Cellulophaga sp. L1A9: one gene and its partner. The protein of the gene in region 1 interacts with the protein of each later gene in a pairwise test. Links are inferred from orthologs where the notes say so. Each region holds a gene or a part of one and is shown on either strand. Other genes may lie near its edges.

The links.
Region 2: the proteins of pepT (region 1) and pepE interact in binary tests that used the Escherichia coli proteins (3 or more experiments, as listed by UniProt). The link is inferred for Cellulophaga sp. L1A9 from one-to-one orthologs.

The regions. Positions count from the first base shown.
Region 1 is NZ_CP047027.1:449,782-460,148, forward strand. The notes cover bases 5,116-7,924. They hold pepT (peptidase T), read left to right. Parts: upstream 5,116-5,803; coding sequence 5,804-7,045; downstream 7,046-7,924. Other genes in these bases: GQR94_RS01800 (quinone-dependent dihydroorotate dehydrogenase), read right to left, coding at 5,116-5,177; GQR94_RS01805 (hypothetical protein), read right to left, coding at 5,263-5,676; yajC (preprotein translocase subunit YajC), read right to left, coding at 7,114-7,410; GQR94_RS01820 (DUF1573 domain-containing protein), read right to left, coding at 7,415-7,891. Also shown: GQR94_RS01775 (imelysin family protein), read right to left, coding at 1-679; GQR94_RS01780 (DUF4856 domain-containing protein), read right to left, coding at 753-1,979; GQR94_RS01785 (hydroxymethylglutaryl-CoA lyase), read right to left, coding at 2,118-2,984; GQR94_RS01790 (LysE family translocator), read right to left, coding at 3,017-3,643; GQR94_RS01795 (Dabb family protein), read left to right, coding at 3,730-4,143; more of GQR94_RS01800, read right to left, coding at 4,140-5,115; transcription antitermination factor NusB, read right to left, coding at 7,934-8,881; GQR94_RS01830 (ABC transporter ATP-binding protein), read left to right, coding at 9,056-10,367. UniProt on the Escherichia coli protein: Cleaves the N-terminal amino acid of tripeptides.
Region 2 is NZ_CP047027.1:2,808,673-2,819,221, forward strand. The notes cover bases 2,489-5,479. They hold pepE (dipeptidase PepE), read right to left. Parts: upstream 4,335-5,479; coding sequence 3,642-4,334; downstream 2,489-3,641. Other genes in these bases: GQR94_RS12200 (hypothetical protein), read right to left, coding at 2,489-3,483; GQR94_RS12210 (carboxypeptidase-like regulatory domain-containing protein), read left to right, coding at 4,512-5,273; GQR94_RS12215 (carboxypeptidase-like regulatory domain-containing protein), read left to right, coding at 5,260-5,479. Outside these bases: GQR94_RS12195 (gliding motility-associated C-terminal domain-containing protein), read right to left, coding at 1-5; more of GQR94_RS12200, read right to left, coding at 7-2,488; more of GQR94_RS12215, read left to right, coding at 5,480-6,030; GQR94_RS12220 (carboxypeptidase-like regulatory domain-containing protein), read left to right, coding at 6,075-6,860; GQR94_RS12225 (hypothetical protein), read left to right, coding at 6,878-7,684; GQR94_RS12230 (DUF6702 family protein), read left to right, coding at 7,720-8,253; GQR94_RS12235 (M1 family metallopeptidase), read left to right, coding at 8,316-10,549. UniProt on the Escherichia coli protein: Hydrolyzes dipeptides containing N-terminal aspartate residues. May play a role in allowing the cell to use peptide aspartate to spare carbon otherwise required for the synthesis of the aspartate family of amino acids.

The DNA of each region.
Region 1 (10,367 bases):
GAAAATCATTGACCAACTTATCTACAGAACCAGTTGCCGAAGAACTCGTACCCGCCACAAAAGTAGCTCTATAACTACCTTGCCAATCATTTAAAACTGTAGTTGACAGCTCTAAAACAGTATTAGTAAGTTCATTTAAATAGCCGTTATATCCTGTAGCAGTAGATTCTGAATTATAAAAAGCTACTATTTCTGCATCTGTAGCTGCCAAACCATTAATTAGGTAATCAATTGCTGGAAAACCTTGTATCGCTATATTTGAAGGCAATGAAAAATTATACGTATTATTACTTATATTTTCCTCAATGCTTGTTACATCCGTTGGATACACATTTAAACGATTTCTAAAGTTTAACTCCTCTGCTTTCCCAATCTCAAACATGGAAACACTTTGAAAAGATACATAAGCATCTTTCCATGCGCTACGTAAATTTTCTAGATTTTCTTCTGATGGAGTTTCCGTAAATACAGAAGAAGCTTGTACCATTACAGAAACGTCTGTATTAAAAGCGGTATATGCCGGAATAATAATATTATCTGCCCAATTTATAAGCATTGCACTGCGGTTGAAATTATCATCGCTCTCTTCCGAAGTACCTCCTCCATTATCACTTGTTGAACAAGCAAAAACAATTAAACTCAAAAGGATAATAAATCCCCAAACCTTTGTTCTTTTCATACTAACTTTTTTCAACAACCAAGCCTTATCGTATTAAATAAGGCTTGGTAATTTATATATTTTCTAATAAAATTTATTCAATACTAGCTGCTTGAGCTACTGTAAAATCAAACTCCGCAGCAATAGCTTCTGAAATATTTTCTATAGTATCAGCTTCTAAATCCCAAAGACCATTCTCACCATCTCCAGTAAGTTGCGAAAGTAACCCGTCTACTTCTGTCTTAATAAAGTAAGCATCGTTTGTTCCTGGCTTTCTTGTAAATCTAAGGCTATAAATAAATCCATAAGCTTCAGATAATGCGTGGAAAGAACCTGTTACTTCTTCATTCTCAATTTTAGTTTTTGCTTGCTGTAGGTAATAAATTCCTCTAACAGCAATTACTTTAGAAATATTCTCACGGATTATTTCTGCTTGTTCATCACGAACATCATAATCTTTAGCCACAATAGCTGCTCTACCTAATTTAAAAGCTTCAAAAATATCTGCTGCAATGGTTGAGAAATCTGTATCATCATTAACACGACCTGTATATTCGTTTAAAAACTTATCATCCTCACCAATTGTTAAGTTAGGATTTTCTGTGTTCTCAGAAGTACCATAAATGTACCCATAAGCTTCATCCCACTTATGCTCCATAGAGGTATATGTCTTTCCTTCTTCTAAAACATCATTATCATTATTAGCACGGTTACTCTCTGCGTCTAAAACAGAAGTACTTAAGTAATTATTTAAGATTTGATCTACCATTAATGCTCCTAATAATGATTTTGCAAACATTTGATTGTATTCCAATCCTTGAGCATTGACATATCTTGTAGAAGTACCATCTGCTATTTGACCTGCAACACCTGCAGCAGCAAGAACATTTTCATTAGGGAATACTTCATTGATTTGGCCCTCTATATACCCTGCAAATTCTCCTTTAATAATTGCAGCTTCTGTAGTATTTGCCGCAAAAAAGTCTGAAGAAGCAGCCACTTTACTCTCAATACTTTTATCAGAACTGTTCAAATCATCCTCTGAAAAATCAACTGCACCTTCTACATGAGCAAACATAGCTTTTATAGAAGCCTCTGTTGCGGTCTCAAAAGCTTTAAAGGCATCCGTAGTTTCTCCCGCCATTAAGATCCTTGTTGTCTGTCCGTCAAAACTCACTGTAGAAACGCCATCTCTTTCAAAGGTGTACAAAGTAGGGTTTGTAATATCCGCACCGTTATCTACAGAATCATTGTCATCATCATTATTACAAGAAACGAATAACATAGTTGCACAAAGTGGCAATAAAAATAATTTTTTCATAGTCAATGTTTATTAAGATTTAATATAAATAAACTTTCGGCTGCAAATATATTATCAAAAATGGACTTGACAAATTTTATTTATATTAAATCTAAATAAATGTAAAATTTAACATTTAGGCGGTATGTAAAGAGTAGCTTAATGATACTTAGAAAATAATTCAGTGGCCTTATTATAAGCTGCTTCAAAGACCATCCAATTAACATTACTATCTGCTTTAGCAGATGTGAAATAGGAAAGCATTTTTTCTGTAGGCATATTACCTGTTAACTCATCTTTTGCCATTGGACAACCACCGAAACCTTGTATTGCTCCATCAAACCTACGGCACCCTGCATTGTAAGCGGCATCTATCTTTTCATGCCATTTGGTAGGTGTCGTATGCAGGTGTGCTCCAAATTCTATATGAGGATATTTCGGTATTAGATTAGAGAAAAGGTATGTGATTTGTTCTGGAGTAGAGGTACCCACAGTATCTGAGAGTGATAGAATCTTAACGCCCATAGCTGATAATTTTTCCGTCCACTCCCCTACTATTTCCACATTCCATGGGTCACCATATGGATTTCCAAAACCCATAGAAATATAGGTAACCACTTCTTTATTGGAACTGTTCGCTACCTCCAGGATTTCTTTTAATATTTCAACAGACTCTGCAATGGTTTTATGCGTATTTCGCATTTGAAAATTTTCTGAAATAGAAAAAGGGTACCCTAAGAAATCAATACTCTCCTCTTTTGAAGCATCCTGGGCTCCTCTGACATTTGCAACTATAGACAATAACTTACTTTGTGTTTTAGATAAATCTAACAATGAGAGTACTTCTGAGGTATCAATCATTTGTGGAATAGCTTTAGGAGAGACAAAACTACCCACATCAATAGTATCAAAACCACAGCCTAACAAAGATTGAATATACTTCACCTTTTCTAGCGTTGGAATAAAAGTCTTTATTCCTTGCATAGCATCACGGGGACACTCTATTATTTTTACTTTGTTAGTCATAAAATCAATTGTAATCTATTTCAAAATTACTATTATTTATTTGAAAATAAGAGGTAGACACCAATCCCGATAAAAACAATAATCTGTAGCCACTTTAAAATAAAGCCTATTTTTTTATTAGATTTTATATATTTTGATACCATTCCTGATAATATAGCAACAAGAACAAATATACTTAATGAGACAAGAATAAAAATAAAGCCCAAAACATAAAATTGAACAACAGTACTCATAGCATCACTAAATAAGAAACCAGGAAAAAATGCTAAGAAAAATATAGTCACCTTAGGATTTAATACATTCATTATAAATCCCTGTTTAAAAAGTGCTGTTGCACTTTTTTTAGGAATGGTATTGGATTTCAAATCAATTTGCCCAGAACTTTTAAAAACTTTAAACGCCAAATAAAAGAGATATAAGGCCCCAAACACCTTAATGCCCGTTAAGATTAAAATATTCTCTTTTATTAAAGCAGAAACACCAAAAGCCAATAAAGTAGTATGGATTAAGCAACCAGTAACCAAACCAAAAGCCGTGGCTATTCCATCTTTTCTTCCATTTATTACACTTTGCATTAGCACATAAATGATATCTGGACCTGGTGTTATTGCCAGAGCCGCTGTTGCTATAATAAATGTATATAGGAGGTCGTAATTCAAGCCTAAAATTTAAAATAATGCTAAATATACCCTAAAAAGGCAAAACATTTAAGTCATATTATCCTATCTTACCTAAAAGATTTTTTATGAAGAAAGTAGCTTTTGCTTTAATCTTGCTTACGATCACCTCAATTTATGCGCAAGACAAACCGGTAACAAAAGAAAAAATGACCAACACTACAAACAACAATGAAGCGAAACTATTAAGACATGTCGTTTTATTTCAATTTAAAAAAAGCACAACTGCTGAAAAAATTAAAGAAATAGAAGTAGCTTTTCATCAACTACCTTCCAAGATTAAAGAAATTAATGGGTATGAATGGGGACTAAACAATAGTCCTGAAAATTTAAGTAAAGGCTTTACGCATTGTTTTTTTCTGACGTTTAAAAATGAAGAAGATCGTGCTAAATACTTACCACACCCCGATCACAAAGCTTTTGGAACACTATTAACACCGCACTTAGAAGATGTTCTAGTACTAGATTACTGGACCAACTAACTTCTTTTTAAAATAGCCTTATTAATTCTCTTTACTAAAGCGGGTCCTTCATAGATAAAGCCTGTCCATAGCTGAATTAAGTCTGCACCAGCATCTAGTTTCTCTAGCGCTTCTTCTGCAGAGGTAATTCCGCCTACCCCAATAATAGGAAATGCTTTATTACTTTTCTCTGACAAGAACCTAATGACCTCCGTACTTCTTTGCGCTAAAGGTTTTCCGCTTAAACCTCCTGCTTCCTCCAACAGCAATTGATGTGATTTTAAACCTTCTCTATTTATGGTGGTATTTGTAGCTATAATTCCATCAATTTTAGTAGTTGCTACAATATCAATAATATCCAACAATTGGCTATCTGTTAAGTCTGGAGCAATTTTAAGTAAGATTGGTTTTTCTTTTACCTCTTTTTCTGTAGCTATTTTTGTATTCTCTGCCTTTAATTGATTTAGTAATTTAGTCAAAGGCTCTTTATCCTGTAGCTCCCGAAGCCCTGGAGTATTTGGCGAACTAACGTTTACGACAAAATAGTCTACATGATCAAAAAGAGCTTCAAAGCAAATAAGATAATCTGAAGTTGCTTTTTCGTTAGGGGTAATTTTATTTTTACCAATATTACCACCTACAATAACGCGATGTTCTTTTTTTAGCTCAGCTACAGCTTCTAAAACTCCTAAATTATTAAACCCCATTCTGTTAATAATCGCCTGATCTGCCTTAAGTCTAAAAAGTCGCTTTTTAGGATTTCCCTCTTGTGGTTTTGGCGTAAGGGTACCTATTTCTATAAATCCGAATCCGAAATCCGATAACTCGTTATATAGCTTTGCATTTTTATCGAATCCCGCTCCTAATCCTACTGGATTTTTAAAAGTAAGACCAAACAATTCACGTTCCAACTTCTTATCCTCTATAACATAGATTGCTCTAAAGATTTTTGAAAAACCAATTTTACCCAGAAGATTAATCATAAAAAAAGAAAAATGATGAATTTTCTCTGGATCAAACAAGAAAAATATAGGGCGTAGAATAAGTTTGTACATGAAAGGCTAAAATTTTCACAAAAATACAAACATCAACAAAGAACTTCACCAGTTACTCTTAATTTTATTAACACAACAATACACCTTATTCTATAAGTTTCTCAATTGGTGTTCTTTTTGCAGATTCACACAGTAATTGATAGCGTTCATATTGTTTTTCGTTGAATAATGAAATCAATTTTTGATCATAACTCACTGTAATTGCAAACATTTTATCTTCTAATTCCTTATGCTTCTTAGCAAGAATTAAAAGTTCATCTGGTGTACTTTGCGGGTGGGTTTCAAAAAGTTTTTTTACTTCCAATTCCTGATCATCCATCTCCGCCTTCAGATCTTTCCGCAACACCTCTAAAACCGTTGTTTGCTCTTCATTTAATTGAAAAATAGTCTTTATAGTATCCGCATTTTTACTGCCAATATCTAAAATACAAGCTTGCGCATTTGTTTTGACTACACTTAAAAAAAGGACTATCACTGAAAATAAAAGTTTAAGCTTCATTTGTTTGATTTGAATAACGTAACTAAATTATAACAACTTAAACGTATCCTACGCTAAAAAAGTATAAAGAATTAAATAATTACAATGCAAAAAACCTAATTCGTATTTTTATAAAAAATTATAATAAATGAACCCTATTCTTAATAGATTTTTGAGTTACGTAACTATTGACACTCAAAGCGACCCAAACTCATCAACAACACCGAGTACCAAGAAGCAATGGAATTTAGCCAATAAATTAGCCGAAGAATTAAAATTAATTGGACTAAGCGATGTTACCATCGATAAGAATGCTTACATCATGGCAACCCTTCCAAGCAATAGCACCTACGCCAACATTCCTGTAATAGGTTTTATAGCCCATTTTGATACTTCACCAGATTTTTCAGGAACGAACGTAAATCCACAAATTATTGAAAATTACGATGGAAAAGACATCGTTTTGAATAAGGAAAAAAATATTATTCTTTCTCCAAATTATTTTGATGATTTACTTCAATACAAAGGACAAACTATTATAACTACAGATGGCACAACTCTTCTTGGTGCCGACGATAAAGCAGGAATTACAGAAATAGTTTCGGCGATGGAATATTTAATACATCATCCTGAAATAAAACATGGTACTATAAAAATAGGTTTTACTCCTGATGAGGAAATTGGTCGTGGAGCGCATAAATTTGATGTGGAAAAATTTGGTGCAGATTGGGCGTACACTATGGATGGAAGTCAGGTTGGAGAATTAGAATACGAAAATTTCAATGCTGCTTCTGCTAAAATTTCAATTACAGGTAAAAGTGTCCACCCGGGTTATGCCAAAGGAAAAATGATCAATGCGATAAGTATAGCTAATGAATTTATGACTTTGTTACCCGAAAATGAAGTTCCTCAAAAAACAACAGGTCGCGAAGGCTTTTTTCATGTTCATCATATTTCTGGTGAAATAGAAAACGCAACGATTGAGCTCATCATAAGAGATCACGACAAAGAATTATTTGAAGAACGCAAGAGGCTTATAACTACTATAAAAGATAAATTATCAACCCTTCATGGCGATTGTATATCCATTGAGGTAAAAGACCAATATTTTAATATGAAGGAAAAGGTAGCCCCTGTTTATCATATTGTTACTACCGCTAAAGAAGCAATGGAGTCGCTAGGCATCACACCACTTATAAAACCCATTAGAGGGGGCACAGACGGGTCTCAATTAAGCTTTATGGGATTACCCTGTCCGAATATTTTTGCGGGAGGACATAATTTCCATGGTAAATATGAATATGTCCCTTTAGAAAGTATGGAGAGTGCTGTAAAAGTAATTGTAAAAATTTGTGAGCTTACTGCCTTAAACAACGCTAAAAACCTCTAAAGTAAATCAGCATTAAGCATAAAAAAAGCACCTTATAAAGGTGCTTTTTTAACTTATAAAAGTTGTAATTATTTTTTCTCTATTACTGCAGGAGCATTAAGCTTTGAACTCATCTCTAAAGAAAGCGCTGAACGCTCAAACTTTATTTTACCCGCTAAAGTTTCAATTACACAAGAATTATCTTTATCATTTAATTCTACAATCTTACCGTGCATTCCGCTTTTAGTAACTACTTTATCACCTTTTTTAAGTTCAGCAGAAAATTTCTTTTCTTGCTTTTGCTTTTTTCTCTGAGGTGCAATCATAAAGAAGTAAAATACTACGAAAATTGCAATCAGTGGTATAAATGGATATTTTTCTAACATGTAATTATGACTGTTTTAATGGTCCTACTGGAGCACCATCTTTAGGGGTTATAAATGCTTTTATTCTTAATTGTTCCGTTCCCTTTTCTGTATTTGCAGATACGGTAACTACTTTAGTAACCACATTACTTCCTGAACCATTAAATTGTACTAATAATTCTCCTGATTCTCCTGGTGCAATTGCTCCTTTTGAATATTTCGGTATCGTACAACCACAAGTACTTTTTGCATCTGTAATAATAAGTGGTGCATCGCCAGTATTTGTAAATTTAAAAACTGTTTCTTGGGGTGTATTCTGAATAATTGATCCAAAATCATGCTCTACTTTCTCAAAAGCCATTACAGGCAACAACTTTGCTGCTTCATCTCTCTGACCTGCTGCTTCAAGGTTTGAATTATTGATTTTACTAGTTGCATCTTCCTTACAGGACATTAAAACAACTACCAACAGTGCATTTAATGCGATAACTATTTTTCTCATAACCGTCTAAATATTTATAATTTTAATCAAAAATAAACAATATTATAATAAACCTCTGCCTATTTTGTTTAGTTTTCCATCTTGTTGATACTCCTTAATTAGTTTATCTAAAATACCATTAATAAAAGTACTACTCTTTGGCGTACTATATTCTTTAGCTAATTCTAAATATTCATTTATCGTAACTCGTTCTGGTATTGATGGGAAGTTTAACAATTCGGCAATGGCCATTTTCAATAGAATAGCATCTATATCTGCAATTCTATCTTTATCCCAATTAGGGGTTTTTCCTTCAATTTCCTTAACTAATTTCTCGTTTTGAAGTAATGTTTTGGATAAGAGCTTTTTTGAAAATTCTATATCTTCCTGATCCTTAATTAGAGGAGGTAAGAAATAAGATTCCACCGCACCTTCTTTAGTCTTCTTTAAAAGCTTTAGAATAAAGGTGTTCACCAAAGGAATATCATCTACCCAAGTAAGTTTATCGTCTTCAAAATATTCGTAGATTTTTTCATTAGGAGCAATGATATTCTTAAACAAATCTACAATTAGCTGTTTATCGTCTTCAAATGTAGCCGATTTTGTATGCATGTATTTTTGGTAAGAATCACTTGCTATAATCTCCTTATAAAGTAATTTTACGTATTCATCATTCAAATACCAATTCTGAAGTTTTCTAATCTCAAGTTCTTCATCAAGAACTTTATTATCAGAAATCATTTTTAGAAATTTGTTGTTCACAAACTTCCTCTTATCATCAAAAGTATTGGATGAATCTGACAAATAAGTATTCGCAGAAAGCTCAACTTGCTCTTTTGCAAAATGATGAATTTCTTTCATTAAACTCAACATCAATAAATACAAAGAATATGTATTTTCAATACTGAATTTTAAAAACTTCTGTTGTTTTTCTAAAGAATCGTCATTGGAACGTGTTAATGCATAAATACACTGCATTACTTTTACTCGCACATGCCTTCTTGTAAGCATTTTTAAAGAACTTAAATGGGTTAAACTTCGAGCGGCAAAAATAGGACTATATTTTTAATACTAGGTTATGGTTTGATTATATCTTATCAGTTTTATAACATTTCATTTTACTTTAATCCCATATCTTTGCTTCCTAGATTAGAAAAACCAACACTTTACAGCAACTAAAGCTTCATGAAGGAATTAAAATACATCAATAAATATTTAAAAAAGTATGGCATACAGCTACTTTTAGGGTTGTTTATCACAATAATAGCTAGAGTATTCTCTTTGGTAACCCCATCTTATGTAAAAAAATCTATTGAAGTCGTAGAAAAATACGGCAATAATGTCATTGACAAATCTGAAGCTAAAGAATTGTTATTGGAAAACATTCTCATCATTCTAGGTACAGCATTGCTCGCTGCTCTGTTTACTTTCTTAATGAGACAAACAATTATTAAAGTATCTCGTTATATTGAATACGATTTAAAGAATGAAGTTTTTGATCACTATCAATTACTAAATCTTAATTTTTACAAAAAAAATAGAACGGGTGATTTAATGAACCGGATCAGTGAAGATGTAGGTGAAGTTAGAAATTACGCAGGTCCTGCACTTATGTACGGCATCAATACCATTACACTATTTGCCTGTATCATACCCTTAATGTTTATGACGGCTCCAAAATTAGCCGTGTACACCTTAATCCCACTTCCTATTTTATCCGTGTTAATTTATAACATTAGTAAAGTTATCCATAAACGCAGCACTATCGTACAACAATACCTTTCAAAACTTTCTACTTTCACGCAAGAATCTTTTTCAGGAATTTCTGTAATTAAGGCCTATGGATTAGAAGGTAAAATTAATACAGAACTTACAGAACTCGCTATAGAAGGTAAAAATAAGAGTATGAATTTGGCCAAAGTAAACGCTTGGTTCTTTCCTTTAATGGTTCTCTTAATAGGTATAAGTACCATTTTTGTTATTTATATTGGTGGTACACAGTATATAAACGGGGAAATAGAATCTGTAGGTGTGATTGCCGAATTTGTTATTTACGTAAACATGCTTACTTGGCCTGTGGCTGTAATTGGATGGCTAACTTCTATTGTTCAGCGTGCTGAAGCATCACAAAAGCGTATCAATGAGTTTCTTCATATTACTCCTACTATTATAAACGAAGTTTCAGAACCAACGCCTTTACATGGTAAAATTGAATTCAAAAATGTAACATTCACCTACGAAGACACGAATATAACGGCGCTTAATAATATTTCATTCACCATCGCGTCTGGACAAACGGTAGCTATTATTGGAAAAACCGGGTCTGGAAAATCTACAATATTAGACTTAGTGGCTCGACTTTATGATGTTAGCTCTGGAGAAATACTTCTAGATGATATTCCTATAAAAAAGCTAAATTTAAATTCCATTCGTCAAGACATTGGAGCGGTACCGCAAGATGCTTTTCTTTTTTCTGATTCTATAAAGAATAATATCA
Region 2 (10,549 bases), 2.4 Mb from region 1 along the record:
TTCATATTAAAAGTCTGTTACGGTAAAGTAGAAAGAAGCATCAACAAAACTAAGAGACAAATTATTAGCTGTACTATCAAAAGTTGTTCTAGTAATGTCTATTCTAAAGCTTGTGTTTGATGGTACGGATGGATTTCGAGAAACTTGTATATTAGTTCCTGCTAGTGATCCTAAAAGTGTTAGTTGAACAATGTAGTCTTCATCAGGCATTGTTGTTGTAAAATTCACATCGTATCTGCCGGCGGAAAAGCGAGTAACAATTGCTCCGTTGACGTTTGCTGGTGAACCTCCTGAGGCAACCTTTCCCATAGCAACAACAGCAGGAGCTTTCCAATCTGTTCCTGTTGCGGTAGAGGTTAATACTTGACCGTTAGTTCCTGTATCGCCATCTTTATCTTTAAAGCTGCCGTCTAATTGCATGTTGTTTGCAACGTGTAAACTTTCATTAGGAGTAGCCGTACCAATACCTACGTTCTGATTCGCTATTATTCTAAGTGCTTCGGTACCACCTGTTCCGAACGCTAGTTGGTCAGCTGCGTTACTGTACATGCCTGTATCAGCGTCACCTGTAAATCTATAAGAAGGTTGTCCTGGTGTACCATCTGAGTTGGTTAAACCAGAAGTTCTGATTGATCCGTCTACTGTAAGTTTATTTAATAAGCCCGTGTTTGTTCCAATACCAAATCTATTGTTTGTACTGTCCCAAAAAAGCTCTGCATTATTCTCTAGTAATCCACTTGCTCCATCAGAGAAAAAGATTGAACCTGCAGTACCCATGGGTATGCTGGTTGCAGGATCTTCCCAAGTAGCAAGACCTGCACCATCGGTAGTTAAGATCTGCCCACTACCTCCAAGCGTATTTGAAATAGTATTTGCACCAATAGTTGCTGTACCTGTTGTGGTTAATGTTCCTGATGTAGAAACGTCATCTGTAAATATTGGGTTAATTTTTGAACCGTCTATTGCGGCTCCTGTATTTACATCAGCATCAACAATAGAATTGTCTTCTATTTTACTAGTTCCAATACTGTTGGTTACAACTTGTAATCCATTTGTAGCATCAATTTCAATAGTTGTACCATCAACTAAAACATCCAAAGCATTTGTTGTAGCATCATTTTCTAGACCAGCTCCAGCAACATCTGCATTTAAATTAGTAGCTGTGATCACATTGTCTTCAATTTCAAGAATACCAGTGTTTGTTAATGTGGCGTCACCAGTAATGGTATTTGGTTGCGCAATACCTGAACCATCACCAATAAATATATTGGCATCAGCTAAGGCATTAGAACCCGTAATTTGAAAGTCTACATAAGTTTTTACAGCTTGTTCCGTTGGAAATAGTGTAGCTGAGTTAGTTGCTAAAGTACCGTCGTTTGATTTATTAGCAGTATCTTCTTTAACTGCCGCGTCAAAAAAGGCACCACCGTCAGTTCCACTTGCAGTTATAGAATTGTTTGCATCAAGACTTACAATAGTTTGATTAGAAACTTCAGTATCAACATAAGTTTTTACAGCTTGTTCCGTTGGGAACAGAGTAGCTGAGTTAGTTGCTAAAGTACCGTCGTTTGATTTATTTGCGGTATCTTCTTTCACTGTCGCGTCAAAAAAAGCACCACCGTCAGTTCCACTTGCAGTTATAGAATTGTTTGCATCAAGACTTACAATAGTTTGATTAGAAACTTCAGTGTCAACATAAGTTTTTACAGCTTGTTCCGTTGGAAACAGAGTAGCTGAGTTAGTTGCTAAAGTACCATCATTTGATTTATTTGCGGTATCTTCTTTCACTGCCGCGTCAAAAAAAGCGCCACCGTCAGTTCCACTTGCAGTTATAGAATTGTTTGCATCAAGACTTACAATAGTTTGATTAGAAACTTCAGTATCAACATAAGTTTTTACAGCTTGTTCCGTTGGAAACAGAATAGCTGAGTTAGCTATCAAAGTTCCGTCATTTGATTTATTTGCGGTATCTTCTTTAACTGATGCGTCATAAAATGCACCGCCATCTATTGCGCTTGTAGATATAGCGTTTCCTGTGTCACCGCTAACTATAATTTGAGCAGAACCACCAACAGCAGCATCTACATATGCCCTGTTAGCAGCATCTAAAGGAGTGCTCAATGGATTAGTTGAAGGTAAGGTTGCTAAATTTGTGATAGCAAATGTACCCATATCTATATCTGCAGTAGCAACTCCAAAATCGCTAATAGCTACAGTACTTTTGTCTAACCATACAGCATCACCCAGTGCGTCTGTACCTAATAGTCTATTTAAATCTGTAGTAGTATCGGCCCCAATTTTATCAATGGTGATTCCGTCATCTTTTACTTGAATTCCGGTAACATTATCAGGGTTTACTTCTATAGTGATATCATCTGCTTTTATACCTAAATCCATAGCAACTAAGGCAGCATCGAGAGTAGTACCTGTAATAGAACCGTTTGTAGAGGTAACATCTTCGCCTAAGTTGGTGGCTAAAGTTGCAGCATCTTGCCACTCAGGATCTCCAGTAGCGCTAGTTCCTAAAATTTTATTTTCATCACCTGCAGTAGTTCCTATTTTATCTGTAGTTACGGCATCATCTGCAAGTTCTAAAGTATTTACCGCATTGTTTGCAAGTTTTGCATTCGTAATCGCATCATCAGCGACATCAGCTTCCGCAATAGTACCGTCTAGAATATCTTCCGAAAGTATGGTTTCATTTAAAATCTTATCGTTAGTTACAGCGTCTACAGCAAGTTTTGTATTGGTGATTCCTGCATCAGCGACTCTTATCTGGGTATCTTTTAAAGTAGCACCGTCTCCATTGGTTACAATTATAGAGTTATCAGCGCTTGTACCTGCTACCAATTCATTTGAAAGTAATTTTCCAGAAACATTATCTACATTTAATGGAGCCCATTCTACAAAAGAAGAATTATTGGTTTGCAAAATAGTATTTGGTAATCCGGGAGCCATCTTTCCAAATTGTATCGTTCCATTCTGTATTTTAGCATTGCTTACTGCATTATCTGCTAATTTATTCTGAGTAACAGCACCGTCTACTAATTTTATACTACTGATGGTTCCATCTTGTATGTTTGTAGCATTCAATAGGCCTACTTCAAAATTATAATTGCTATCTGTAGTTTTAGTAATGGTAATTGTTTCAAAATTACCTGGATTTTCTAATGCCTCACTAGTAAAAGTTAATGCATCACCAAAGGCTTCACAAATATTAATCCATTGCGTTCCATCATAATAATGTAAGCATTGCTCTTCAGTATTATAGACCATAGCACCTTCTAAGGGAAGAATAGCATTCATCTGAACCGTATTTACTCGGTTAATTACAAAAGCTTTATCAATGCTTTCTAATTCTAATAAGGATGCTGGGTTTATAGTTTGTGGGTTGCTTCCTATTTTAACTTGGGCATGAAGAAGTCCGGTTCCAAGGAATAGAAATGCTATAATTACAACTGTTTTGAAATTAAAATTGCGCATAAGTGTAAGAACTTATTAGGGGTTATTTTTTATAAAACTACAATTATATAAAGATTTCACCCCTTTTTTAGGATGAAATGCAATTGCTCTAGTTTAACTGATTGAAAGTTAAGGAATAGCTCTGTAAATAAACAGTTTTTTTTACTTTCTAATTAGGGTTAAAAGTGTAGGTTTATTCCCTCATACGGGGTTTTATTTTGCTCGAAAATTCTCGCTTTGAAAGCTCCTTTTAATGTGCTATTTTTACCTTTAATATGAATGAAACTTCCTTCACGTAAGCCTACTACTGGCGTTGTATTGAAGCAATGGAATTCTTTAATTCTAGTTTCCCTTGTTTCTCCATTATGGTTACTTTTTAGATCTGGATCTAGATAATGTGCATTAATATTAAAAGGTACAAGGCCTAAGGTTTTAAAACTAGGAGGGTACACAATAGGCATATCATTGGTAGTTTGCATGTTTATACCTGCGATATTGCTTCCTGCGCTGGTTCCAAAATAGGGTGTTCCTGCCAAAATTTTGTTTTTCAATACATCCATTAATTCCAATTCATGCAATTGTTTTACTAGGAGAAAGGTATTCCCGCCACCCGTAAAAAAAGCCTTAGCATCAGAGATTCCTTTTGCTACATCTTCATAGGTGTGTAGCCCCACAACTTTTTTACCTATGGTCCCAAATGCCTTTGCAACAAGGGCTGTGTATTCATCATGGGAAATTCCGCCAGGTCTGGCATAAGGGATAAAGGTTATGGTGTCTATATCTTTAAAAAAGTCTTCTAGCGTTTCTAAAAGATAGGCCAAATAATCCTCCCCGTGTAATGTAGATGTGCTAGCAAGCAGTAAATTTTTCAATTTGTAGTATTTTTTGATCTGCTAAATTAACAAAAGTTTAATGGTGCTTTATTTTTTTTTGAGGGTAACTTATATTTCCTTTATACTTAACTTTAACTTGTACTAATACAAACAGTAGTATAGATGTGAAACTAGGAGGGTTTTTACTCTACTTGTTTCTTAGATAAAAATAACCTTATGAAAAAAATTATACTTTTTGTATTTTTTATTGCTTTCTCAACCGCTCAAATTTTTGCTCAGAATGGAGACCGTACTTTATTACGTGGTAAAGTAATGTACCGCAATAGTAATGTGCAGAATGAAAATGTAATTAATGTAACTACGGAATTAGGGGTGATAACCAATTCTGATGGAGAATATGCTATCAATGTTAAAGAGGGCGATGAATTGGTGTTTACCGCATTGAACTATCAAATGAAGCGTGTCATTATTACGGCCGAAATATTAGCGAACAATAGACTTGTCGTTGAGGTGAATGAAAAGGTAACGGAATTAGATGAAGTAGTCGTGGGTCCAGAAAATCAAGAAGCTTTTCTTGTTGTAAAAAATGAAGAGTTTAAAAAATACGAGTACGGTATTGATGAGACTTCAAGAGTAGAAAACATTGCTTTGTCTGATCAGGAACGAGGGATGACCAACGGGATAAACTTTGTGAATATCTTTAAGGCCATCAAAAAAGGAATTAAAAATGAGGACGGTACCACAACCGAAGCAGCTCCTAGATTAAAAGTGAGTGATGTGCTTCGTCAGGTATATGATGATCAATTCTTTGTGTCTGATTTGCAATTGCCACAAGATAAGATTAATCAATTTTTATATTACTGCGATACGCGCTTGCCTGAACAATCACTACTTAAAAAGACCAATGAGTTTGAACTAATTGACTTTTTAGTGAATGCAAGCAAGGATTTTCGCGCAGAATTAGATGATAAAAACTAGCCTTTATACCGCTTGTTTTTTTATCTGTGCCGCAAACTTGCAGGCACAAAACACTGTTTCTAAAGAAATAAAAGGTAGGGTATCTAGTGAAGATGGAGATGTAGCCGCTACTCATGTGCTAAATAGTAGCGCTCAAAAAGCAGCGATTACAGATATAGATGGTTTTTTTACGGTATCGGCGCGTCTAAATGATACGATTGTATTCTCTGCAGTACAGTTTCAACGAAAAGAGATTGTAGTCACTAAAGAAATACTAGCGAGTAAAGCCCTCTATATTACCTTAGATCCTGCGCAAAATGCTTTAAATGAAGTTGTGGTTATGCCTTTTAATTTAAGTGGAGCGCTGGGGCGAGATATGAATAAAATGGAGGTAGATCCGCCATTGACAGCAGCAAGTCTGGGATTGCCGAATGCTTTTGTTGAGAAGATGACCCAAGCAGAACGTAAGGCTTTCTCAGCAAGATCAGGAGGACCTTTGATAGCTATACTTAATGCAGTTTCTGGTGAAGCAAAAAGATTGCGCCTGATTCGTGAGCGTATGGCAAAATATACGCGTACGGAGTTTATTCGAAAAGCTTATCATGATTCTTTATATGTGAAGCAATTGAAAATACCTGTAGATAAAATCAATGATTTTATGTATTTCTGCGAGGTAGATTCCTCTTTTGCAGCACTTGATAAGAAAGATAACTTAAGTATTTGGGAATTTATGCTGCAGAAGAGTTTTGCCTACCGAAAAAATTATGAATTAGATTGATCCTTATTTCATGACAAATTTAAACTAACAATTATTCTTTGCCTTTGATTAGACATTTAAAAAATACTGTTGTTTTTATACTTTTCGCTGCCAGCTTTTGTGGACAGGCGCAAAGTCATTTTTCTAAAGCGATAGAAGGAAAAGTTTCTAGTGCAGATGGGGATGTGGCAGCAACGCATGTCATGAATATTTCTACAAAAAAAGCAGCCATCACAGATATAGACGGCTTTTTTACAATTTCTGCCAGTTTAATGGATACCCTCGTTTTTTCTGCTATTCAATACCAACGAAAAGAAATTGTAGTAACCGCAGAGATTCTTACGAGCAAGACCATTTATATCACTTTAGCGCCTGCATTAAACCAATTGAAGGAAGTGGTCGTTATGCCATATAACTTAACAGGTAATCTAGCTCAAGATATGCGTAGTGAGCCTGTTGTAGTTGCTGCTACATTAGGGTTGCCTAACGCGTATGTGAAGAAGAAAACACAAAGTGAGCGTAAACTCATTGAGGCTACTTCGGGGGGTGGTTTGATTGCTGTAACCCCATTAATTAATGCTATAACAGGGAGAACCAAAATGCTTAAAGATCGTGTAAAGCGCGATGAAAAATATGCCAGAACAGAACGCGTGAGAGCTTTTTATCTTGATACGTTGTATGTAACAGAATTAAAAATTCCGGCATTAAAGATTGATGATTTTTTGTATTTCTGTGAAGTAGATGATTCTTTTTCGAGTATCGTTGATACCCACGATAAAATTAGAATATGGGAATTTCTACGAAAAAAAAGCAAGGTGTACCGGGAAAATAATACTATAGAAATACCGTAATTTAATCCTATTCAACCGTGGAAAAAGGCGCTAAAGAATATCTTGTTACAGTAATGCTACTCCTGGCAGTAGGGGTGCAAGCGCAAGAAAAGGGAGCGACTTTAGAAGGGAATATACAGGTTTCAAATTCAGAATTAGCAGGTATTCATGTGCAAAATGTTACTACCAAAAAAGCAACCATTACAGACGGTTATGGCTTCTTTGCCCTTGCGGTTCATTTAAATGATACGGTGTTGTTTTCGTCCGTACAGTTGAAAAAGAAAGAAATTATAATTACCCAAGCTATTTTAAAAAGCAAGCGGCTTATAGTTCCTTTAGAGGAAGTTGAAAATGAATTGGATGAGGTGGTGGTTATGCCTTATAACTTATCGGGAGATTTATCGAAAGATGCATCTGGTTTAAAGCCATCTGTGGTTTCCTCTTCTACCTTAGGCTTGCCCAACACGCATGTGGTAAAAATGACGTATAATGAGCGTAAATTGCTAGAAGCAGACCGTGGTACTATGATTAAAGTTCTTCCGCTAGGCTTTGCCATAAATACACATAAAATTTTAAACAGAATTTCGGGTCGTACGAAAATGCTTAAAGAACGTATAATTAGGGAGGAGAAAAATAATGTAGTAGAGGAATTATTGGCTTATTATCCGGATTCTATTATTACGAAGAACCTGAAAATTCCAGACCTGCAACTACATGAGTTTATATACTTCTGTGAGGTAGATGATGATTTCAATGCGCTAATGAAATCTGGAAATCAATTGATTATTTGGGAGTTTATAGAAAACAAGAGCAAGATATTCTTAAAGAATAATAAACGAGATTAGTTTTACCTTTGGCACAAGCTTTGGTACATTAAATCATGAAAAGAAGAACACTAAATACTATGAAATCATTGAAGAAAGTTTTTTTAATTTTATTATTCCCCTTGTTAGCATTTACTACTGCGCATAAGTTTTATGTAACGGTAACCAATATTGCGTATTCGGAAAAAGACAAAGCCTTGCAAATTACCTCGCGTATTTTTATTGATGATTTGGAGAAAACGCTTAATGAACGCTACGGAATTAAAGGTAGAATGGCGACTGAAAATGAACTGAAAGATATTGAGGTGTATATTGAAAAATACATTAGGTCAAAATTTATCATTACAATAAACCAAGAACAACGAGAATATACCTATATCGGTAAGAAGTACGATAATGACATCATCGTGGTTTATCTAGAAGTTCCGGAGGTAAATTATCCTGAAATGAAATCTATTTCGGCTACAAATGAAATGCTAACAGATATGTTTGATGAGCAACAGAATGTGGTTCATTTTAAACTTTTAGGAGCGAAAAAGAGTTTTGTTCTCACTCGTGATAATAATAAAGGAATGTTAAACTTGGAATAATACGTTAACAGTTTCTTAAAAAAGCTTTAATTTTCTAGCGACTAAATTAATTAATTCAAGAAATGAGCAAAATCAAGTACTATTTTACAGCACTTTTGTTTGTGTTAGCGAGTACTCTAAGCGCACAAGACACAGAAGTTAAAGAGAAATCAGCGCCGCATGGCAATGTTAATGAATTTAAACAGATGTACGAAGAGTTTGCAACTCCAAACACGTATAGGTCTGCATCTGGAGCACCAGGTCCTAATTACTACCAGCAGCAAGCTGATTATAAGATGGACATTACCCTAGATGATAAAAATGCAAAAATCTTTGGTGAAGAAACGATTACGTATACCAACAATTCTCCAGATAATTTAGAGTTTTTATGGTTGCAATTAGATCAGAACGTTCGTACGAAAGATACGAAGTCCGATTTAAGAAACGGATCTGAAGCACCTTTCGCAAGTACAGTAGAACGTTTTTCTGGTACTTTTATGACCGAGCCTTTTGATGGTGGGTTTAATATTGAGTATGTTAAAGACGCTAGTGGTAAAGCATTGCCATACACCATTAACCAAACAATGATGCGTGTAGATTTGCCAACAGCTTTGAAAAGTAAAGATGAAATTTCTATTAAAGTAAAATGGAACTATAACATTCCAGATCATACTGTAAATAGAGCGCGTTCTGGATACGAGTATTTTCCTGAAGATGGAAACCGTGCCTATGTTATTGCACAGTTTTTTCCTAGAATGGCAGTGTATAGTGATGTAGAAGGATGGCAAAACCATCAGTTCTGGGGGAATGGCGAGTTTGCGCTTCCTTTTGGTAACTACGAAGTAAATATTACAGTTCCTGCAGATCATATTTTAGATGGTACAGGAGTACTTCAAAATACAAAAGACGTTTTCTCTAAAGAAATGATGAAGCGTTACGAATTGGCAAAAAAATCTTATGACAAGCCAGTAATCATAGTAACACAAGCAGAGGCAGAAGCAGCTGAGAAAAGTTTTTCTGATAAAACAAAAACATGGAAGCTAAAAGCTGAAAATGTGCGTGATTTTGGTTTTGCAACCTCAAGAAAATTTATCTGGGACATGCAAGCTGTTAAAGTGGGTAGCAAAGATGTTATGGCAGTATCGATGTATCCTAAAGAAGGAAACCCATTATGGGAAGAATATTCTACAAAAGCAGTAGCACATACCTTAAGATCGTACTCTGCTCATACTTTTGATTATCCTTATCCAAAAGCAATCTCTGTACATGCTAAAAATCAAGGGATGGAATATCCTATGATTTGCTGGAATTACGGAAGACCAGAAAAAGATGGGACATATTCAGACCGTGTGAAGTACGGGATGATTAGTGTTATTATTCATGAAGTGGGTCATAACTTCTTCCCGATGATTGTAAACTCTGACGAACGTCAGTGGGGTTGGATGGATGAAGGTTTAGATACTTTTATGCAATACATGGCAGAACAAGAATTTGGTGAAGCGTTTCCTGCAGCAATTGCGCCGAATGATAAATATCCTTCTAGAAGAGGAGAACCTTCTAAAATTGTACCTTACATGAGTGGCGATCAAGATTATATTTCGCCAATTATGTCTAATCCTGAAAATGTATACCAATTAGGGAATAATGCCTATGGCAAACCAGCTACAGCTCTTAATATTTTAAGAGAAACGGTAATGGGAAGAGAATTGTTTGATCATGCGTTTAAAACATATTCTCACAGATGGATGTTTAAACACCCTACTCCTGAAGATTTTTTCCGTACCATGGAAGATGCATCGGCAGTAGATTTAGATTGGTACTGGAGAGGTTGGTTCTACACCACTAATTTTGTGGATATAGGTGTTGGTAGTGTTAAAAAATATGTTGTTACTGATAAGCCAACAGCAAAAATGAAAGAATATGCTGCGGCAAGAAATCAAGATATTAAAGATTTACCACCGTTAGTATACTTAGCAGAAGAAGGGTCAGAAGATTACGACGCTTCTCTAAAAGGTAAAGTAGCATCCGAAATTTCTGCACCATTAAAAGAATTTATGATGGATAATATGACGCCTGCAGAAAGAGCAGCCGTTAAGGAACCTAAATTCTTTTATGAAGTAACGTTCACCAAGCCAGGTGGTATTCCAATGCCATTAATTGTAGAATACACCTATGCAGATGGTTCTAAAGAAAACATTACGTATCCTCCAGAAATTTGGAGAAAGAATCCTAAAGAAGTAACACGCATGCTTTCTTTGCAAAAAGAATTGACAAGTGTTGTTGTAGATCCAAAAGCAGAAACTGCAGATATAGATAC